2 regions of the Micromonospora sp. NPDC048839 genome follow, and region 1 is predicted to be linked to the other one. Evidence: riboswitches for the same ligand, from Rfam matches in the RefSeq annotation. Region 1 holds a riboswitch; the other holds the start of a gene.
The links. Region 1 has a riboswitch for cyclic di-AMP ahead of AB0C25_RS29625 (NlpC/P60 family protein). Riboswitches for the same ligand answer to the same signal wherever they lie in the genome.
Positions count from the first base shown of each region.

Region 2: it holds a riboswitch for cyclic di-AMP, as region 1 does, so the genes downstream of both, AB0C25_RS33800 (hypothetical protein) here and AB0C25_RS29625 (NlpC/P60 family protein) in region 1, are expected to answer to the same signal.

Region 1 covers NZ_JBEZGL010000020.1:133,450-139,667, reverse strand. Annotated here, with positions in the region: tRNA gene AB0C25_RS29640 (tRNA-Gly) at 1-55, opposite strand, end outside; gene AB0C25_RS29635 (pyridoxamine 5'-phosphate oxidase family protein) at 294-854, opposite strand; gene dcd (dCTP deaminase) at 954-1,532, shown strand; gene AB0C25_RS29625 (NlpC/P60 family protein) at 1,596-2,636, opposite strand; cyclic di-AMP (ydaO/yuaA leader) riboswitch at 2,650-2,785, opposite strand; gene AB0C25_RS29620 (N-acetylmuramoyl-L-alanine amidase) at 3,020-4,996, shown strand; gene AB0C25_RS29615 (NlpC/P60 family protein) at 5,052-6,065, opposite strand.
Region 2 covers NZ_JBEZGL010000028.1:59,473-67,009, reverse strand. Annotated here, with positions in the region: gene AB0C25_RS33825 (STAS domain-containing protein) at 344-706, shown strand; gene AB0C25_RS33820 (5'/3'-nucleotidase SurE) at 726-1,553, opposite strand; gene AB0C25_RS33815 (PfkB family carbohydrate kinase) at 1,550-2,527, opposite strand; gene AB0C25_RS33810 (SRPBCC family protein) at 2,716-3,183, shown strand; gene AB0C25_RS33805 (hypothetical protein) at 3,459-3,959, opposite strand; gene AB0C25_RS33800 (hypothetical protein) at 4,166-5,182, opposite strand; cyclic di-AMP (ydaO/yuaA leader) riboswitch at 5,239-5,370, opposite strand; gene AB0C25_RS33795 (cation diffusion facilitator family transporter) at 5,482-6,399, opposite strand; gene AB0C25_RS33790 (AAA family ATPase) at 6,507-7,537, opposite strand, start outside.

The sequences.
Region 1 (6,218 bases):
CGAACCCGCACTGTCAGCTTGGGAAGCTGATGTTCTGCCATTGAACTACACCCGCAAGCGGCACCACTGTACCCGAGTCGTCGAGCCCGTGCACCCAGGTACCCCCGCCCGCCGCTCGGCCCGGGTTGATCCACTCGGGGTCCTGAAAGTCGGGGCATCCGAGCGGCCGGGACACCGCGATATCACCGAAACGGAGTGGATCATGCCGGGCGGCCGCCGGCGGGGCGGGGCGGACGGCTGAATGCCGGCTCCGTCACGCACGGAGCCGGCATTCGGCTGACCCTGGTCCGTGGTCAGGCGGCCGTGCACTGGACGTCACGGCTGCGGCGGGTCGGGCGGGTCTGCGGCACGGTGAGCGGCGCGGTCGCCACCGCCGACGGGGCATGCGGGTCGAGCCAGACCCGAACGGCCGGCCGGGCCGGCGCGAGGCCCGGGACGCCGGTGATGTGCTGCTCGCGGCGGGTCAGCATCGCCACGTCGACGGTGAACTCGAACAGCTGCCAGTCGACCTGCGGCTCGGCGCGGGCGCCCTGCGCCAACCGGGCGACCCGTGCCGGATCGGTCACCGGGCGGGCGTGACCCGCCACGTACGCCTCGTCGTCGCTCTCCTCCGGCGGGAACGAGTGCAGCGCGTAGCGGCCGTCGCGTTCGAGGTCACGGCGCTTCGGGGAGTCGATGATGAAGCAGAAAAGACCCTCGTCGGTGATGACCGGGGAGACCGGATGGACCCGGGGCCCGCCGTCGGCACGGACCGTGGCCAGGTAGCCGAAGCCCGGCCCGTACTGCTGGAGGAGAACACGGATCCCGTCGGCGAGTCGGGGCTCGTCGGCGGCGAATTCGGACCAGGAAGCCATGTGGGCATTCTATCGAACAAATGTACGAGCGGCGACCTCGACGCGCTGGTCACCGGCACCGAATTCGGGGGTTTTGAGGCCCGCCGCTAAGGTGGTCCGATGCTGCTCTCCGACCGCGACCTGGTCTCCGAGATCAAGGCCGGCACGCTGGGCCTGGAGCCGTTCGAGCCCACCCTGGTCCAACCTTCCAGCATCGACGTACGGCTGGACCGGCTTTTCCGGGTCTTCAACAACCACCTCTACACCCACATCGATCCGGCGATGCAGCAGGACGACCTGACGTCGGCGGTGGAGGTCCCCGACGGGGAGCCGTTCGTGCTGCACCCCGGGGAGTTCGTGCTCGCCTCGACGCTTGAGGTCATCTCGCTGGGCGACCAGCTCGCCGGCCGCCTGGAGGGCAAGAGTTCCCTGGGGCGGCTCGGGCTGCTGACGCACTCCACCGCCGGCTTCATCGACCCCGGCTTCTCCGGTCACGTCACGCTCGAACTCTCGAACGTCGCGAACCTGCCCATCACTCTCTGGCCGGGTATGAAGATCGGGCAGCTCTGCATCTTCCGGCTCTCCTCGCCGGCCGAGCACCCGTACGGCTCTGCGGTCTACGGCTCGCGCTACCAGGGGCAGCGGGGGCCGACGCCGAGCCGCGCCTGGCAGCACTGGCGCACCTGGCCCACCCGCTGACCCCGTGAACGACGAGGGCCCGCCGCGACGAATCGCGACGGGCCCTTCGGTCGACACACCGGATCAGCCTGGACGGCCGTAGCTGTGGATCGGGCCGTCGTCGACCTTCTTCATCTTGACCGGTTGGCCGGCCTGCGAGGCGTGCACCACCCAGCCGCCACCGACGTACATGCCGACGTGGTGGATGTCGCTGTAGTAGAAGACCAGGTCGCCGGGGCGCAGGTCGCCCTTGCTGACGTTCTTGGTGACGCGGCTCTGCGCGGCGGCGTTGTGCGGCAGGGACACCCCGGCCTTCGCCCAGGCGGCCAGCATCAGCCCGGAGCAGTCGTACGAGTTCGGGCCCTCGGCACCCCAGACGTAGGGCTTGCCGATCTGCGCGCAGGCGAACTTGACCGCCGTGCCGGCGGCGCCACCGGGATAGCTGCCGGGGCAGGGGGCCGGGCGCAACGGACCGCCGCCACCGCTGCCGTACACCTTGAGGCGCAGCTTCTGCAGCTTGTCGATCTCGTCGTTGATCTGCTTCTTCTTCGCCGCCAACTGGGCCTCGGTACGGGTCAGCTGGGTCACCATCTCGTCGAGCGGCGCCTTCTGCCTGGCCAACTCGTCGCGCAGGTCGGACACCTCGCGGACGTCCTGCTGCTGGTTGTGCGCGAAGCGGTCGAGCATTTCGAGCTGGCCGACCACCTCGCTGGGTGACTGGCTGCCCAGCACCGCGTTGACGGTCAGCACGTTCTCGCCCTTGTAGGCGCGTACGGCCAGGGCACTGACCTTGTCCATCGCGGCGTCGACCTGACGCTCCAGCGGGGTGATCCGGGCGGCCAGCGCCTGGGCCTGCCTGCGCTTGTTGGCGAGGTCGATGCGGGTGGCGTTGTGCTGTTCGATGACCGGTTCGAGTTTGTTCCAGTCGGCGTCGATCTGGCGTTCGATCTCGGCGACGGACGGGTCGGCGTGGGCCGCGGTGGCGCTGCCGGTCAGGACGACGGCGACGCCGGCCAGTGCGGCGAGCGCGGTGGTGAAGCGGGACCAGCGTGGGCGCGGCGCGATCGACGGCGGGCCGGCTGCTGCCGACCGCTCGGACGACGGCCGCGGGGCATGGAGTGCCACCGGGGTTCCGTACTCCTTCTTCCTGACCGCCTACCGGGTTAGCTGACGGGTTCGGGCGGGAAGTGGGCGCCCTACCGCAGTGACTGCGGATTCACCCCGGGGGACATGGGTCCCCGGTTCGTTCGGAAACGACTCGGCGGTGTCGGTCCGTTACCGCCCGGGCTGGACGGAGCTGCTATCGGGCCGACGAATGACCAGAGTAGAGACGCTTGTTACCACTCCGCAACCCGTGCGGCCGTGACACTCCGTACCGATCGGAGAGGATCACCGGCCGTACGTGAAGAATTCTTTCCCAAGGAGTCGACACATAGAAAGGTATTGACGCGGACTCCCGGGCGGCGCGAGGGTGACCACATCTTCACCCGCGAGATCTGGGGGGTTCGATGCACCATCCAACCCTGCTCCTCGGCCGGCGTGCGCTGCTCGCCGCCGCCGTGGTCGCCGCCGCGACCGCGGTCCCACCACCCGCCACCGCCGCCACACCGACGGCCGACCGCCAGCAGCGGTACGCCGCCGCGGCGGCCGAGTACGGCGTACCGACCGACGTGCTGCTCGGCGTCTCCTACCTGGAGTCCCGCTGGGACAGCAACGCCGGCACACCCAGCACCAGCGGCGGCTACGGCCCCATGCACCTGACCGCCGCCCGACACGTGGCCGCCCTGCCCGTGGGCGGCCACCACGACACCGGCGCCGAGGACCCGCGTGGCGACGACTCCCGTAGCGCGCTGGCACCCGCGCCCCCGCCGGCCGAGGACCCGGCGCCACCCGCCGGAGCGTTGCAGACCGTGGATGCCGCCGCCGCGCTGACCGGCGCGAACCCCGACGCGCTGCGCACCGACGCCGACGCCAACATCCGGGGCGGGGCCGCGCTGCTGGCCTCGTACCAGCGGGAGTTGGGCGCGCCGGTCGGGGCCGGCACCGACCCGGCCAGCTGGTACGGCGCGGTGGCCCGCTACGCCGGCGCGGACAGCGCAGACGCCGCGGCGGCCTTCGCCGACGAGGTCTTCACCACCATCGGCAGCGGCGCGTCGCGGGTGACCGACGACGGCCAACGGATCACGCTGCCGGCCCGGGCGATCCGGCCGCAGCGATCGTGGCTGGACCGACTGGGTCTGCGTCGGCTCGCCCGCCCGGACGGACTGGAATGCCCCCGGACCATCTCCTGCGAGTGGATCCCGGCTCCCTACGCGGCGTTCGGCGACGGGGACTACGGCAACCACGACCTGTCCGACCGGCCCGCCCGGCAGAAGATCGAGTACATCGTCATCCACGACACCGAGGGAAGCTGGGCCACCACCCTGCGACTCGTCTCGGACCCGACCTACGTGAGCTGGCACTACACGCTGCGCTCGGTGGACGGGCACATCGCCCAGCACGTCAAGACCAAGGACGTCGCCTGGCACGCCGGCAACTGGTACGTCAACGCCAAGGCGGTCGGGCTGGAGCACGAGGGCTTCGCGGCGCAGGGCACCTGGTACACCGAGGCGATGTACCGGACCTCGGCGAAGCTGGTCCGACACCTCGCGCTGCGGCTGGGCGTCCCGCTGGATCGCCAGCACATCATCGGCCACGACAACGTGCCCGGCACCATCGCCGCGAACGTCCGAGGAATGCACTGGGACACCGGCCCGTACTGGGACTGGAACCACTACTTCGAGCTGCTGCACGCGCCCCGGTTGGACACCGGTACCCCGGCCACCGGTCTGGTCCGGATCGACCCGGACTTCGCCACCAACCAGCCGGCGTTCGTCGGCTGCGTCACCGCCGGCATGCCGTGCGCGCCACGCGGCTCCTCGGCGGTGGTGCTGCGCTCCGCGCCGGCCGCGGACGCGCCACTGGTGAACGACATCGCGCTCCGCCCCGACGGCACCCCGAACACCATGGAGGTGTCGGATCACGGCGCCCGCGCCTCCGCCGGGCAGACGTACGCGCTGGCCGGTCGGCAGGGCGACTGGACGGCGATCTGGTATCTCGGGCAACGGGCCTGGTTCCACAACCCGGCGTCCGCGCCCACCGCCAGCTGGACGGTCGGACTGGTGGCCACCCCGAAGCCCGGCCGAGCCACCATCCCGGTGTACGGACGGGCCTACCCGGAACAGGCGGCCTACCCGACCGGCGTGCCCTACCAGACGATCTCGCCACTGCAGTACACCCTTGCCGCCGGGCAGCGGTACGCCGTCGGCGCGGTGCTGCCGGGCGAGTACTACCGGGCCAGCACTGTCGACGGCTCCTCGCCCGGTGACTGGACGGTGATCCGCGGCAAGAACAGGTACGCGCAGATCCAGTTCGGCCACCGCATCATGTACGTCGACCTGGCCGACGTGCAGCTCCTGCCGTCCCCGGTGGGCGCACCCCGCTGACCACGACGACGGCCCCCGGTCGGTGACCGGGGGCCGTCGTGTCGCACGGGGTGGATCAGCCAGGTCTGCGGAACCCGGCGACGGGCATGGTGTTGATGCTGGACACCTGCACCGGTTTACCGGCACGTGGCGCGTGCACCATCTGGTTGTTACCCAGATACAACCCGACATGACTCAGGCCCGAGTAGAAGAAGACCAGGTCACCGGGGCGGGCCTCGGCTCGCGCCACGGCCTTGCCCTCGTTCCACTGGTCTCCCGTGTGGTGGGTGAGGGAGATCCCGGCCGACCTGTAGGCGTACTGGGTCAGCCCCGAGCAGTCGAACGAGTTCGGGCCGGTGGCACCCCAGACGTACGGATCGCCGACCTGCTGGCAGGCGGTCTTGATCGCCTTCTGGGCGGCCACGGCAAGCACACCGTTGATGGTCGGGCAGCCGGCGGTCTTGACCGTCGTCTTCGGCATCGACGCCTCAAGCTGCTTGATCTCGGCGTCGATCTGCTTCTTCTTGGCCGCCAACTCGTTCTGCTGCTTGGTCTGAGTGGCGATCAGGGAGTCCAGCTTCTGCTTCTCGCCGTCGTACTTGGCCCGCACGGCGAGGACGCCCTCGACCTCCTTGCGCTCCTGCGCGGCCAGCCGGTCGAGGATGGTGAGCTGCTCGGTGAGCGTGTCCGGCTTGGCGCTGACCAGTAGTGCGCCGATGTCGTGCGACGGACCCGAGATGTAGTAGCGGGAGGCGAGATCGCCCACCCGGTTGAGCGCCAACTCGCTCTGCAACGCCAGCGGCTCGATCTTCTTCTGCAGGTCCGCCGACTTCTGCCGATTGACCTTCAGCTGCGCCCTGACCTTGTTGTACTGCTCGATAGTGGGCTCCAACTGCTCCCACTTCTTGTCGATCTGCGCCTCAATCTCGTCGACCGTGGGCGCGGCGTGCACCGGGGCGGCAAGCAGGCCCGCGCCGACCACCGCGGCGGCGACCAGGACGAGCAGACGATGACCGGCCCGGCGCAGACCACCCGGCCGAGCAGACGCAGACAGGTCGTGACGATGAGGGGGCATGGTTGCCACCGGCACCGACTCCTTTGCAACCGACCGCCGGGCGCCTCGCGTGAGGGAAGGGCCGAGGCAGACGACCCACAGCGGTCGGTGCCCCACATTAGGGAAGCGCGAGGCGGTAATCAAGGCGAGTGGAGTAACTGTCACTGTCGTGCAACCGCTTGCACACCA
Region 2 (7,537 bases), on a different contig from region 1:
GGTGGCGTCGGCAACTGGTGGACCCGGGTCGGCCGGGTGTCCGCGCTCGACACGCCGGTGGCACGGGGCGGACCGTCGGTCGGGGGCCGGTTGTCGGGCGCGTCGGGTCCGGACCGCTACCCTGGTCCGCGGCGCATCGGTCGCGACCGGTCGTCGGAGGTCAAATAACAAAAAGTCTTGAGCAATCAGATACTCAAAAGTGCGGATATGGGTGCCTTTGTGGGTCCGGATCCGTGAATTGCTCATCCCGAGGGGTGGCGACCGAGGCTGTCAGAGGAATACTCTCGGTCGCGGCCCGCGTACTGATGAGGCGCCCGGGGGACGGGCGGGTGGAGGTGCTCGCGTGAGCCTGTCGATCGTGAAGTCGGTTTTGTCCGGTGGAGTCGTGGAGATCGCCCCGCGGGGCGAGATCGACGTCGACACAGCGTACGAGGTGCGCGAGGCGATCGCGGAGGTGCTGGCCAAGGGCCGGCCGCTCCGCATCGAGCTGAACATGAGGCTGGTCACCTTCATCGACTCCGTCGGCATCAGCGCCATGGTTGCCGGCTTCCAGACGGCCGAGGTCAGCAACGTCAAGCTGGTGGTCACCGAGCCGAGCCGGTTCGTGCACCGGCAGCTCTGGGTGACCGGCCTGCTCGGCCTGTTCGGTGCCCCGGAGCCCTACTTCGCCGGCGCTGCCACCCCCGAGGTGCTGCCCGGCGCCTGAGCGCCACCAGGCAGCACGGTCAGGGCTGGTCGTCCAGTCCGGTCAGGTCGATGTCGGTCGCCTCGGTGACTGCTCGGATGGCCGTCACCGACGCGTACCCGGCGGCCAGCAACGCCACGTCGGTGCCGGGCTGCGCGGCCTGCCCCGGCTCCTCCAGTGAGGTGCGCACGAAGCCGTGGCCGGATTCGGCCACCGTCATCTGCACCTGGCCGAAGCTGGCCAGCGTGCCGCGTCGCACCCCGCGCAGCCGTCCGTGCGGCAGGTCCGGGGCGTTCACGTTGAGCACGCTCTCCATCGGCCCGGAGGTCAACCGGGGGAGCAGGTCCAGGGCGACCCGGGCTGCGGTGCTCCAGTGCCGCTCGGCGTCGCGTACCCGGGCGGCGGCGTCCACCGCGGCACCACCGCTGGCTGCCGTCGCCTCGCCCGCGGACAGCACGTCGAGGGAGACCGCCATCGCCCGGCAACCGTTGGTGGCGGCGGTGAACGCGGCTCCCACCGTTCCGGAGTGCAGCACGGCCCGCCCCGCGTTGGAGCCCCGGTTGATGCCGGAGAGCACCACCGACGGCGGTGGGCCGAAGGCGCCGTGCAGCGCGATCAGGGTGATGAAGCCGGGGGAGCCACCCACCCCGTACGCCGGCACGCCGGCCAGGTCCGGCAGCGGGTGGTCGTTCACGACGACCCTCCCGTCGCGCTCCACGGCGCTCATCGCGGCGCTGGTGCCGCTCGCCTCCTCCAGCGGAGCGGCGACCACCACGTCCAGGCCCCGCTGTGCCGCCGCCCAGGCCAGTGCCTGAATGCCGGGCGCGGCAATCCCGTCGTCGTTGGTGATCAGCACCCGCAGCGTCATCGTTCGACCACTCGGTCGGCCAACTCGTCCGGGGTGGTCCGCTCCTGTGGCCGGCTGTCCGCCGGCACCAGCCGGACCCGTTCGACCAGGCCGGTGATCGAGTCCAGTCGTCCGGTGCCCAGACCGTGCCGGGTCACGTTCATCGCGCCGGCGGCGGCGCCGGTGCGGATGGCGGTCCGGATGTCCCCGCCCCGGGCCACGACGGCGGCCACCCCGGCGGTCATCGAGTCGCCCGCACCGCGCGGATCCGCGGCCTCCAACCGGGGCATCTCGACCTCGAACAGCTCCCCGTCGATGAGCGCCAATGCCGGCTGGTCGGCCCGGCTCACCACCACCGTCTCGGCGCCGGCGGCGTGCAGGTCGTACATGGCCCGGGTCAGCTCCAGGCTGTCGTCGCTGCGGGCGCGGCCGTCGCGGATCAGCTCCTCGTGGCTCACCTTCAGGAAGAAGACGCCGCTCTCCAACACCGCGCCGAGGTGGTCGCCGGAGAGGTCGACCACCACCCGGCCGCCGTTGGCGGCGAGGTCGGCGGCGAAGCGCCGGTACAGATCGGCCGGGACCAGCCACGGCTCGTTCGGCCCACTGAGGACGCTCACCGCGGCCCGCAGGCCCTCGCCGAGGGCCAGGTTGTACAGCTCGTCCAACTCGTGTCGGCTCAACGGCTGCCCCGGTATGTCGGCGATCTCCTTCCGCGAGCCGTCCCGGCGGTCATGCACGTACCCGCCGCTGCCGGAGTCACGGACCACCACCTTGAGGTCCACGCCCTCGCTGACCAGGAGCGGCTCCAGCACCTGACCGATCTCGCCGCCGAGGGCGGCGCAGAGCACCACGTCGACACCGAGCGACATCGCCATCCGCGCCTGCCAGACGCCCTGCCCGCCGGGGTGCAGATGCAGCTCGGGGTGGTCGTTCGGCTGGTCCACGGTGACCGTGAGCTGCGGGGTGGGCGCGAAGACCATCACGTGCCCGCTCATCCGTCGTCGCCGCTCATGATGTCGCCCTCCTGCGCGGTTGGGTGATTCCTCACCAACCGACCCTAATGCGACATCTGGCGACGGGGCATCCCATCGGCCGCGGTTCGTCCTGGCATCGGCGGCCGTCGGGCGTTGCCAGGCAGACATCGGTACGGGACGATCGTGCGACACGCGACGGTGGGAGACGAGTGCTCAGCAGCGATACCTTCAGCTACACCGTCCAGGCCCGGTGCACGCCGGCCGACGCGGCGGCGATGCTCAGTGACCTGACCCGACAGGGCGAGCTGCATCCGCTGATCGTCCAGGTCCGCCAACTGCCGCCCCGACCCGGCGCCCAGGCCAGCTACACGATCAACGACAGGCTGGTGGCCGGCCCACTGCGCTTCCGGACCACCTACCACGCGGACGTGCTGATCAGCGAGCACGACGAGATCGTCATGGTGGCCCGCCAGTGGCCCGCCACCACGGTGCGCAACCACACTCGACTGCGCGCCGAGCCGGATGGTCTGGTCCGGATCGACGTCGAGATCACCCTGACCGCGCCGACGCCGCTGTTCCGGTACGCGTTCCGCCAGGCGCGGGCCGCTCACCTCGCCCTCGCCGCCCGCCTCGGCCCGGCCCTCGACCGCGCCGGTGACCCACCACCCCCAGCCTGACCCGCCGACGCTCCACCACCCCGGCGACCCCGTCGCCCCGGCGACCCCGTCGCTCCCGGCCTGACCCGTCCACGCCCCGCCGCCCCGCCTCATGATCGTGCTCGATCCAGGATGTAGTGGCCTGCGGGCGTCGGGAGGCCACTACATCCTGGTTTTAGCGCGGTCGTGGCAGCGCGGTCGTGGCAGCGCGGTCGTGGCAGCGCGATTGCGGCAACGCGATTGCGGCAGCGCGGTCGTGGCAGCGCGATTGTGGCAACGCGGTCGCCGCGGCGCGGTCACGGGTTGCGGCCGTGCCGCGCCAGGGCGGGTCGGGCGGCGGGACGTCGGCCCCACGGCTTGTACGTGGACAGCACCGTCGCGATGATCATCAAGGTGGTCGACACCGCCGGCGCGATGACCAGGTCGACGCGGTCGCGGGCGGGGAGGGCGGCGCCCACCGCGCCGGCGTGCCGGAGATTCGGCGTGAGCAGGAACAACACCAGCCCGACCAGCACCGTGGTGAGCACGAGCTTGGCCAGCACCCAGCGATGGCGCCACAGCCCCCACGGGGTGAGGAGCGCGCTGGCGACCCCGATCAGCCAGACCAGGACGCTCAGCGGCGCGAACAGCACCGTGCCGACCAGCGCCGTGACCGGGTAGACCACCGCCGGGTCGGCGCCGCGCTGCACGGCGATGCCGAGGGTGAGGAGCACCAGGTCGGCGCCGAGCCAGCCGAGCGAGGTAACCAGGTGCAGGGTGAGAAGCCCCTTGCGGGCGGTGGGTGGGATCCGACGCATACCGCGATGCTGCCCGCCGACCCGCGCCAGGTCGTCCGACCACCGACGACATCCGGGGTACGCCCGGCGACGTACCCCCGCCCGGCGACACGATCCTGATCAACACGACATCGCCGACTCCGGGGCATCCCGTCGTCCGGGCACCCCGGAGTCGGCGACCGCGAGTGGATCACCCCGGACCGGGACCGGGGGAGCCGTCGGGTGGGTCAGTAGACCGACAGGTGCACGTGGTTGGTGTGGTCGGTGGAGGGGGTGCCGCTCGCGCCGCTGTACGACTTCCACCCGCTGCTGGGCAGCCAGATCTGCCGGTACCAGATCACGTACAGCACGGCGAGCCGGTCGGCGTTGCGGATGAAGTACGCGGCCAGGTTGTTGCCGTACGTCTTGTCGCCGCCGGTGGCGTTGCCGCCGAATCCGCTCGCCTGGGCGGCGAAGTCGCAGGCCCGGCCCTTCGGGTGTTCACCGGACCCGCTGGGGCGGTGGCAGGAGACGTACCTGGTGAAGCCGGCGGCCTTGGCCTGGTTGAGCGCGTGCAGGGTGCGCGGTGTGATGCAGCCGTTGGCAGGGGTGGGGTCGTTGACGCTGCACGACTCGGATGGCCAGGAGCCGTCGGAGTTGCGGGGTGCCGCCTTCGCGTTGGCGCTGGAGGTGCCCCGGTTGGAGCCGCTGTCGGCGGTGGTCTGCGGCTTGGGGGTGTTGGCCACGGTCAGGGCGCGTTCGGCCTGGTCCTTGCGCTTGGCCATCACCGTGACCTGCTTGCGCTGTTCGGTGATCTCGCCGTTCAGGGCGGTCCGGGTGCGGTTGGCCTGGTCCTTGGTGGCGAGCAGATCGCGCAGCACCCGGTCCTCGTTGGCGGCCACCGCCTCCAGGGCGGCGGCCCGGTCCATGAAGCCCTCCGGGCTGCTGCTGTTGAGCAGCGCCGACACCGCGCCGAGCCGGCCGGTGCGGTACGCCACGCCGGCGATCTGACCGACCTTGCCGTCGCGCTGGGCAAGCTCGACCTCGATCTCCTTCAGCTGGGTGGCGAGCTGCTGCTGCCGCTTGACGGAGGTGTCCAGAGCGCGTTTCGCGTCCAGGTAGCCCTTGCTGGCGGCCTCGAGTTGGGCGCGGAGCGCGGGGGTGCCGCCCTCCTCGTCGGAGTCGGGTGCGGCGGCGGCCCGCAGGCCGGTCGGGGGAGCGGCCGAGGCGGTGCCGGCCGGGATCGCGACGCCGAGGGCGAACATCGCGACGATCAGGGCCGCCAGTCGGGCGGCGGGTGGTCGTGCTGGTGCCACTGCGCATGTCCTTCCGTCAGCCGCCGACCGGGTTAGCTGACGGGTTCGGGACGGAAGATCCCTACCGCTGACGCGGATACACCCCAGGAACGTGGTTCCCCGGTTCGCCCGGTTGGGCGATTAGGCGGCGGCCGCCACCGGCGCCTGGAGGGCGCCGCCTGGTGGAGGCCGGGACCGAGCCTACCGGTGCGGGTGGGGCGGCTGCAGCCGATGTGACGGACGGTGCGTACGTCGTCACGAGAAAAGTGTCACCACTCGATCGAGCCGCAGGCTCCGGAGGCGGCGCCGGGCTCGATCTGCAGCGTCGCGTGTTCGATCTGGAAGTCGTCGTGCAGGGCCGTACGCGCTGCGGTGAGCACCGCGCCGACCTCCGCGCCCGGTGCCATGGTCAGGTGCGCGGAGGCCACGTCCATGCCGGAGGTGAGCGTCCAGACGTGCAGGTCGTGCACCTCGACCACCCCGGGGACCGCGGCCAGCCGGTCGTGCACGGCGGTCACCTGGAGGTGCTTCGGGGCGGCCTGCACCAGGATGCGGACGGCGGCCCGTGCCAGCCGCCAGGTGCGCGGCAGGATGAACACGCCGATGGCGACGGCGACCAGCGGGTCGGCCCACCACCAGTCGGTGACGGAGATGAGGAGCGCCGCGCCGATCACGCCGAGTGAGCCCAGCAGGTCGCCGAGCACCTCCAGGTAGGCGCCCTGGATGTTGATGCTCTCCCGGGCTCCGGCGCGGAGCAGGGCGAAGGCGGCGATGTTGGCGAGCAGGCCGAGCACGGCCACCACGAGCATCGGGCCGGCGACGACCTCGTGCGGGTCGCCGAAGCGGCGGATCGCGGTGATCAACACGTAGATCGCGACGCCGGAGAGCAGAACGGCGTTGGCCAGTGCGGCGAGGACCTCGAGTCGGTAGAGCCCGAAGGTGCGCTGGGGGTCGGTGGTGGCCCGCCGGGTGGCGGTGATCGCGGCGAGCGCCATCCCGATGCCGAGCACGTCGGTGAACATGTGCCCGGCGTCGGAGAGTAGGGCGAGTGAGCCGGTGTGCAGGGCGGCCACCGCCTCGACCACCATCAGGGTGGCGAGCAGCCCGAACGCCGCCCAGAGCCGGCCCCTGTGCTGGTGTGCGGCATTGGCGACCGACCCATGGTGGTGGTCATGACCTGCGCCCACGAGATCCACCTTCCGCCGCCGGTTGGGGCCCGGTCAAATGTATGCTCACATCGCTATGTATGCAACTGTGGCGCGGACCGCTGGTCCGCCACGCGAGGCGCGCCGGATCAGCCGGTTGGATCAATCGTGGTGAGCCGCTGCGTGGCCCGCGAGAGTGCCACGTACAGGGTGCGTACGCCCGCACCCGGATCCGCCCGGATCTCGCTCGGGGCGACGAGCACGACCCCGTCGTACTCCATGCCCTTGGCCTCCAGGCTGGTCACCACCTGTAGGCGCGGCGCGTCGAGCGCGGCGAGCCAACCGGCGACCTCGTCGCGGCGGGGGACCGGCGTGATCACCCCGACCGTGCCCTCAACCTCGGCCAGCAGCCCGGCGGCCGCCTTCACGACGGCGGTCTCCAACCCGCTCGCGGGCACCACCAGCTCGACCGGATCGACCCCGGTGGAGCGCACGGCGGTCGGCAGCGGCAGGTCGGGGTAGAGCCGGCGGATCTCCGCCGCCGCCACCGCGAAGATCTCCGCGGAGTTGCGGTAGTTGGTGGTGAGCGTGAAATCGTGCCGCTTACGCCGGCCCAGCGCCTGGTCCCGGGCCCGGGTCAGCTCCTCCGGGTCGCCGGTCCACGCGGTCTGCGCGGGGTCACCCACCACCGTCCAGGACGCCAGGCTGCCGCGCCGGCCGACCATCCGCCACTGCATCGGCGACACGTCCTGTGCCTCGTCCACCACCACGTGCGCGTAGTCCCGGTAGTCCTCCGGACGCTCCCGGGCCGCCGCCCGAGCCGCCCGCTGCCGCTCGCTCGCGGTGGTCAACTCGCGTACGCCGCCAGCGAGCTGGAACGGGTCGCGGCGGGCCTTGGCCGGCTGCGCCGGCTTGCCGAGCAGGGCGTCCAACTCGTCGAGCAGCGCGATGTCGGCGATGGTCAACCCGTCGGACTCCAGGCTCCGGTACGCGGCGCTGAGCAGCCGGATCTCCGCGGAGGAGAGGATCCCGCCCGCGTACCGGCGCAGCCGCTCCGGCCGGGCCAGCCAGCCGAGCACGTGCCGCGGGTGCAGCCGGGGCCACCACGCCTTGAGGAACTCGCGGAACTCGGCGCGGTCGGCGATCTCCGCCTCGAAGGTCCGCTGGTCCGGCAGGCGAA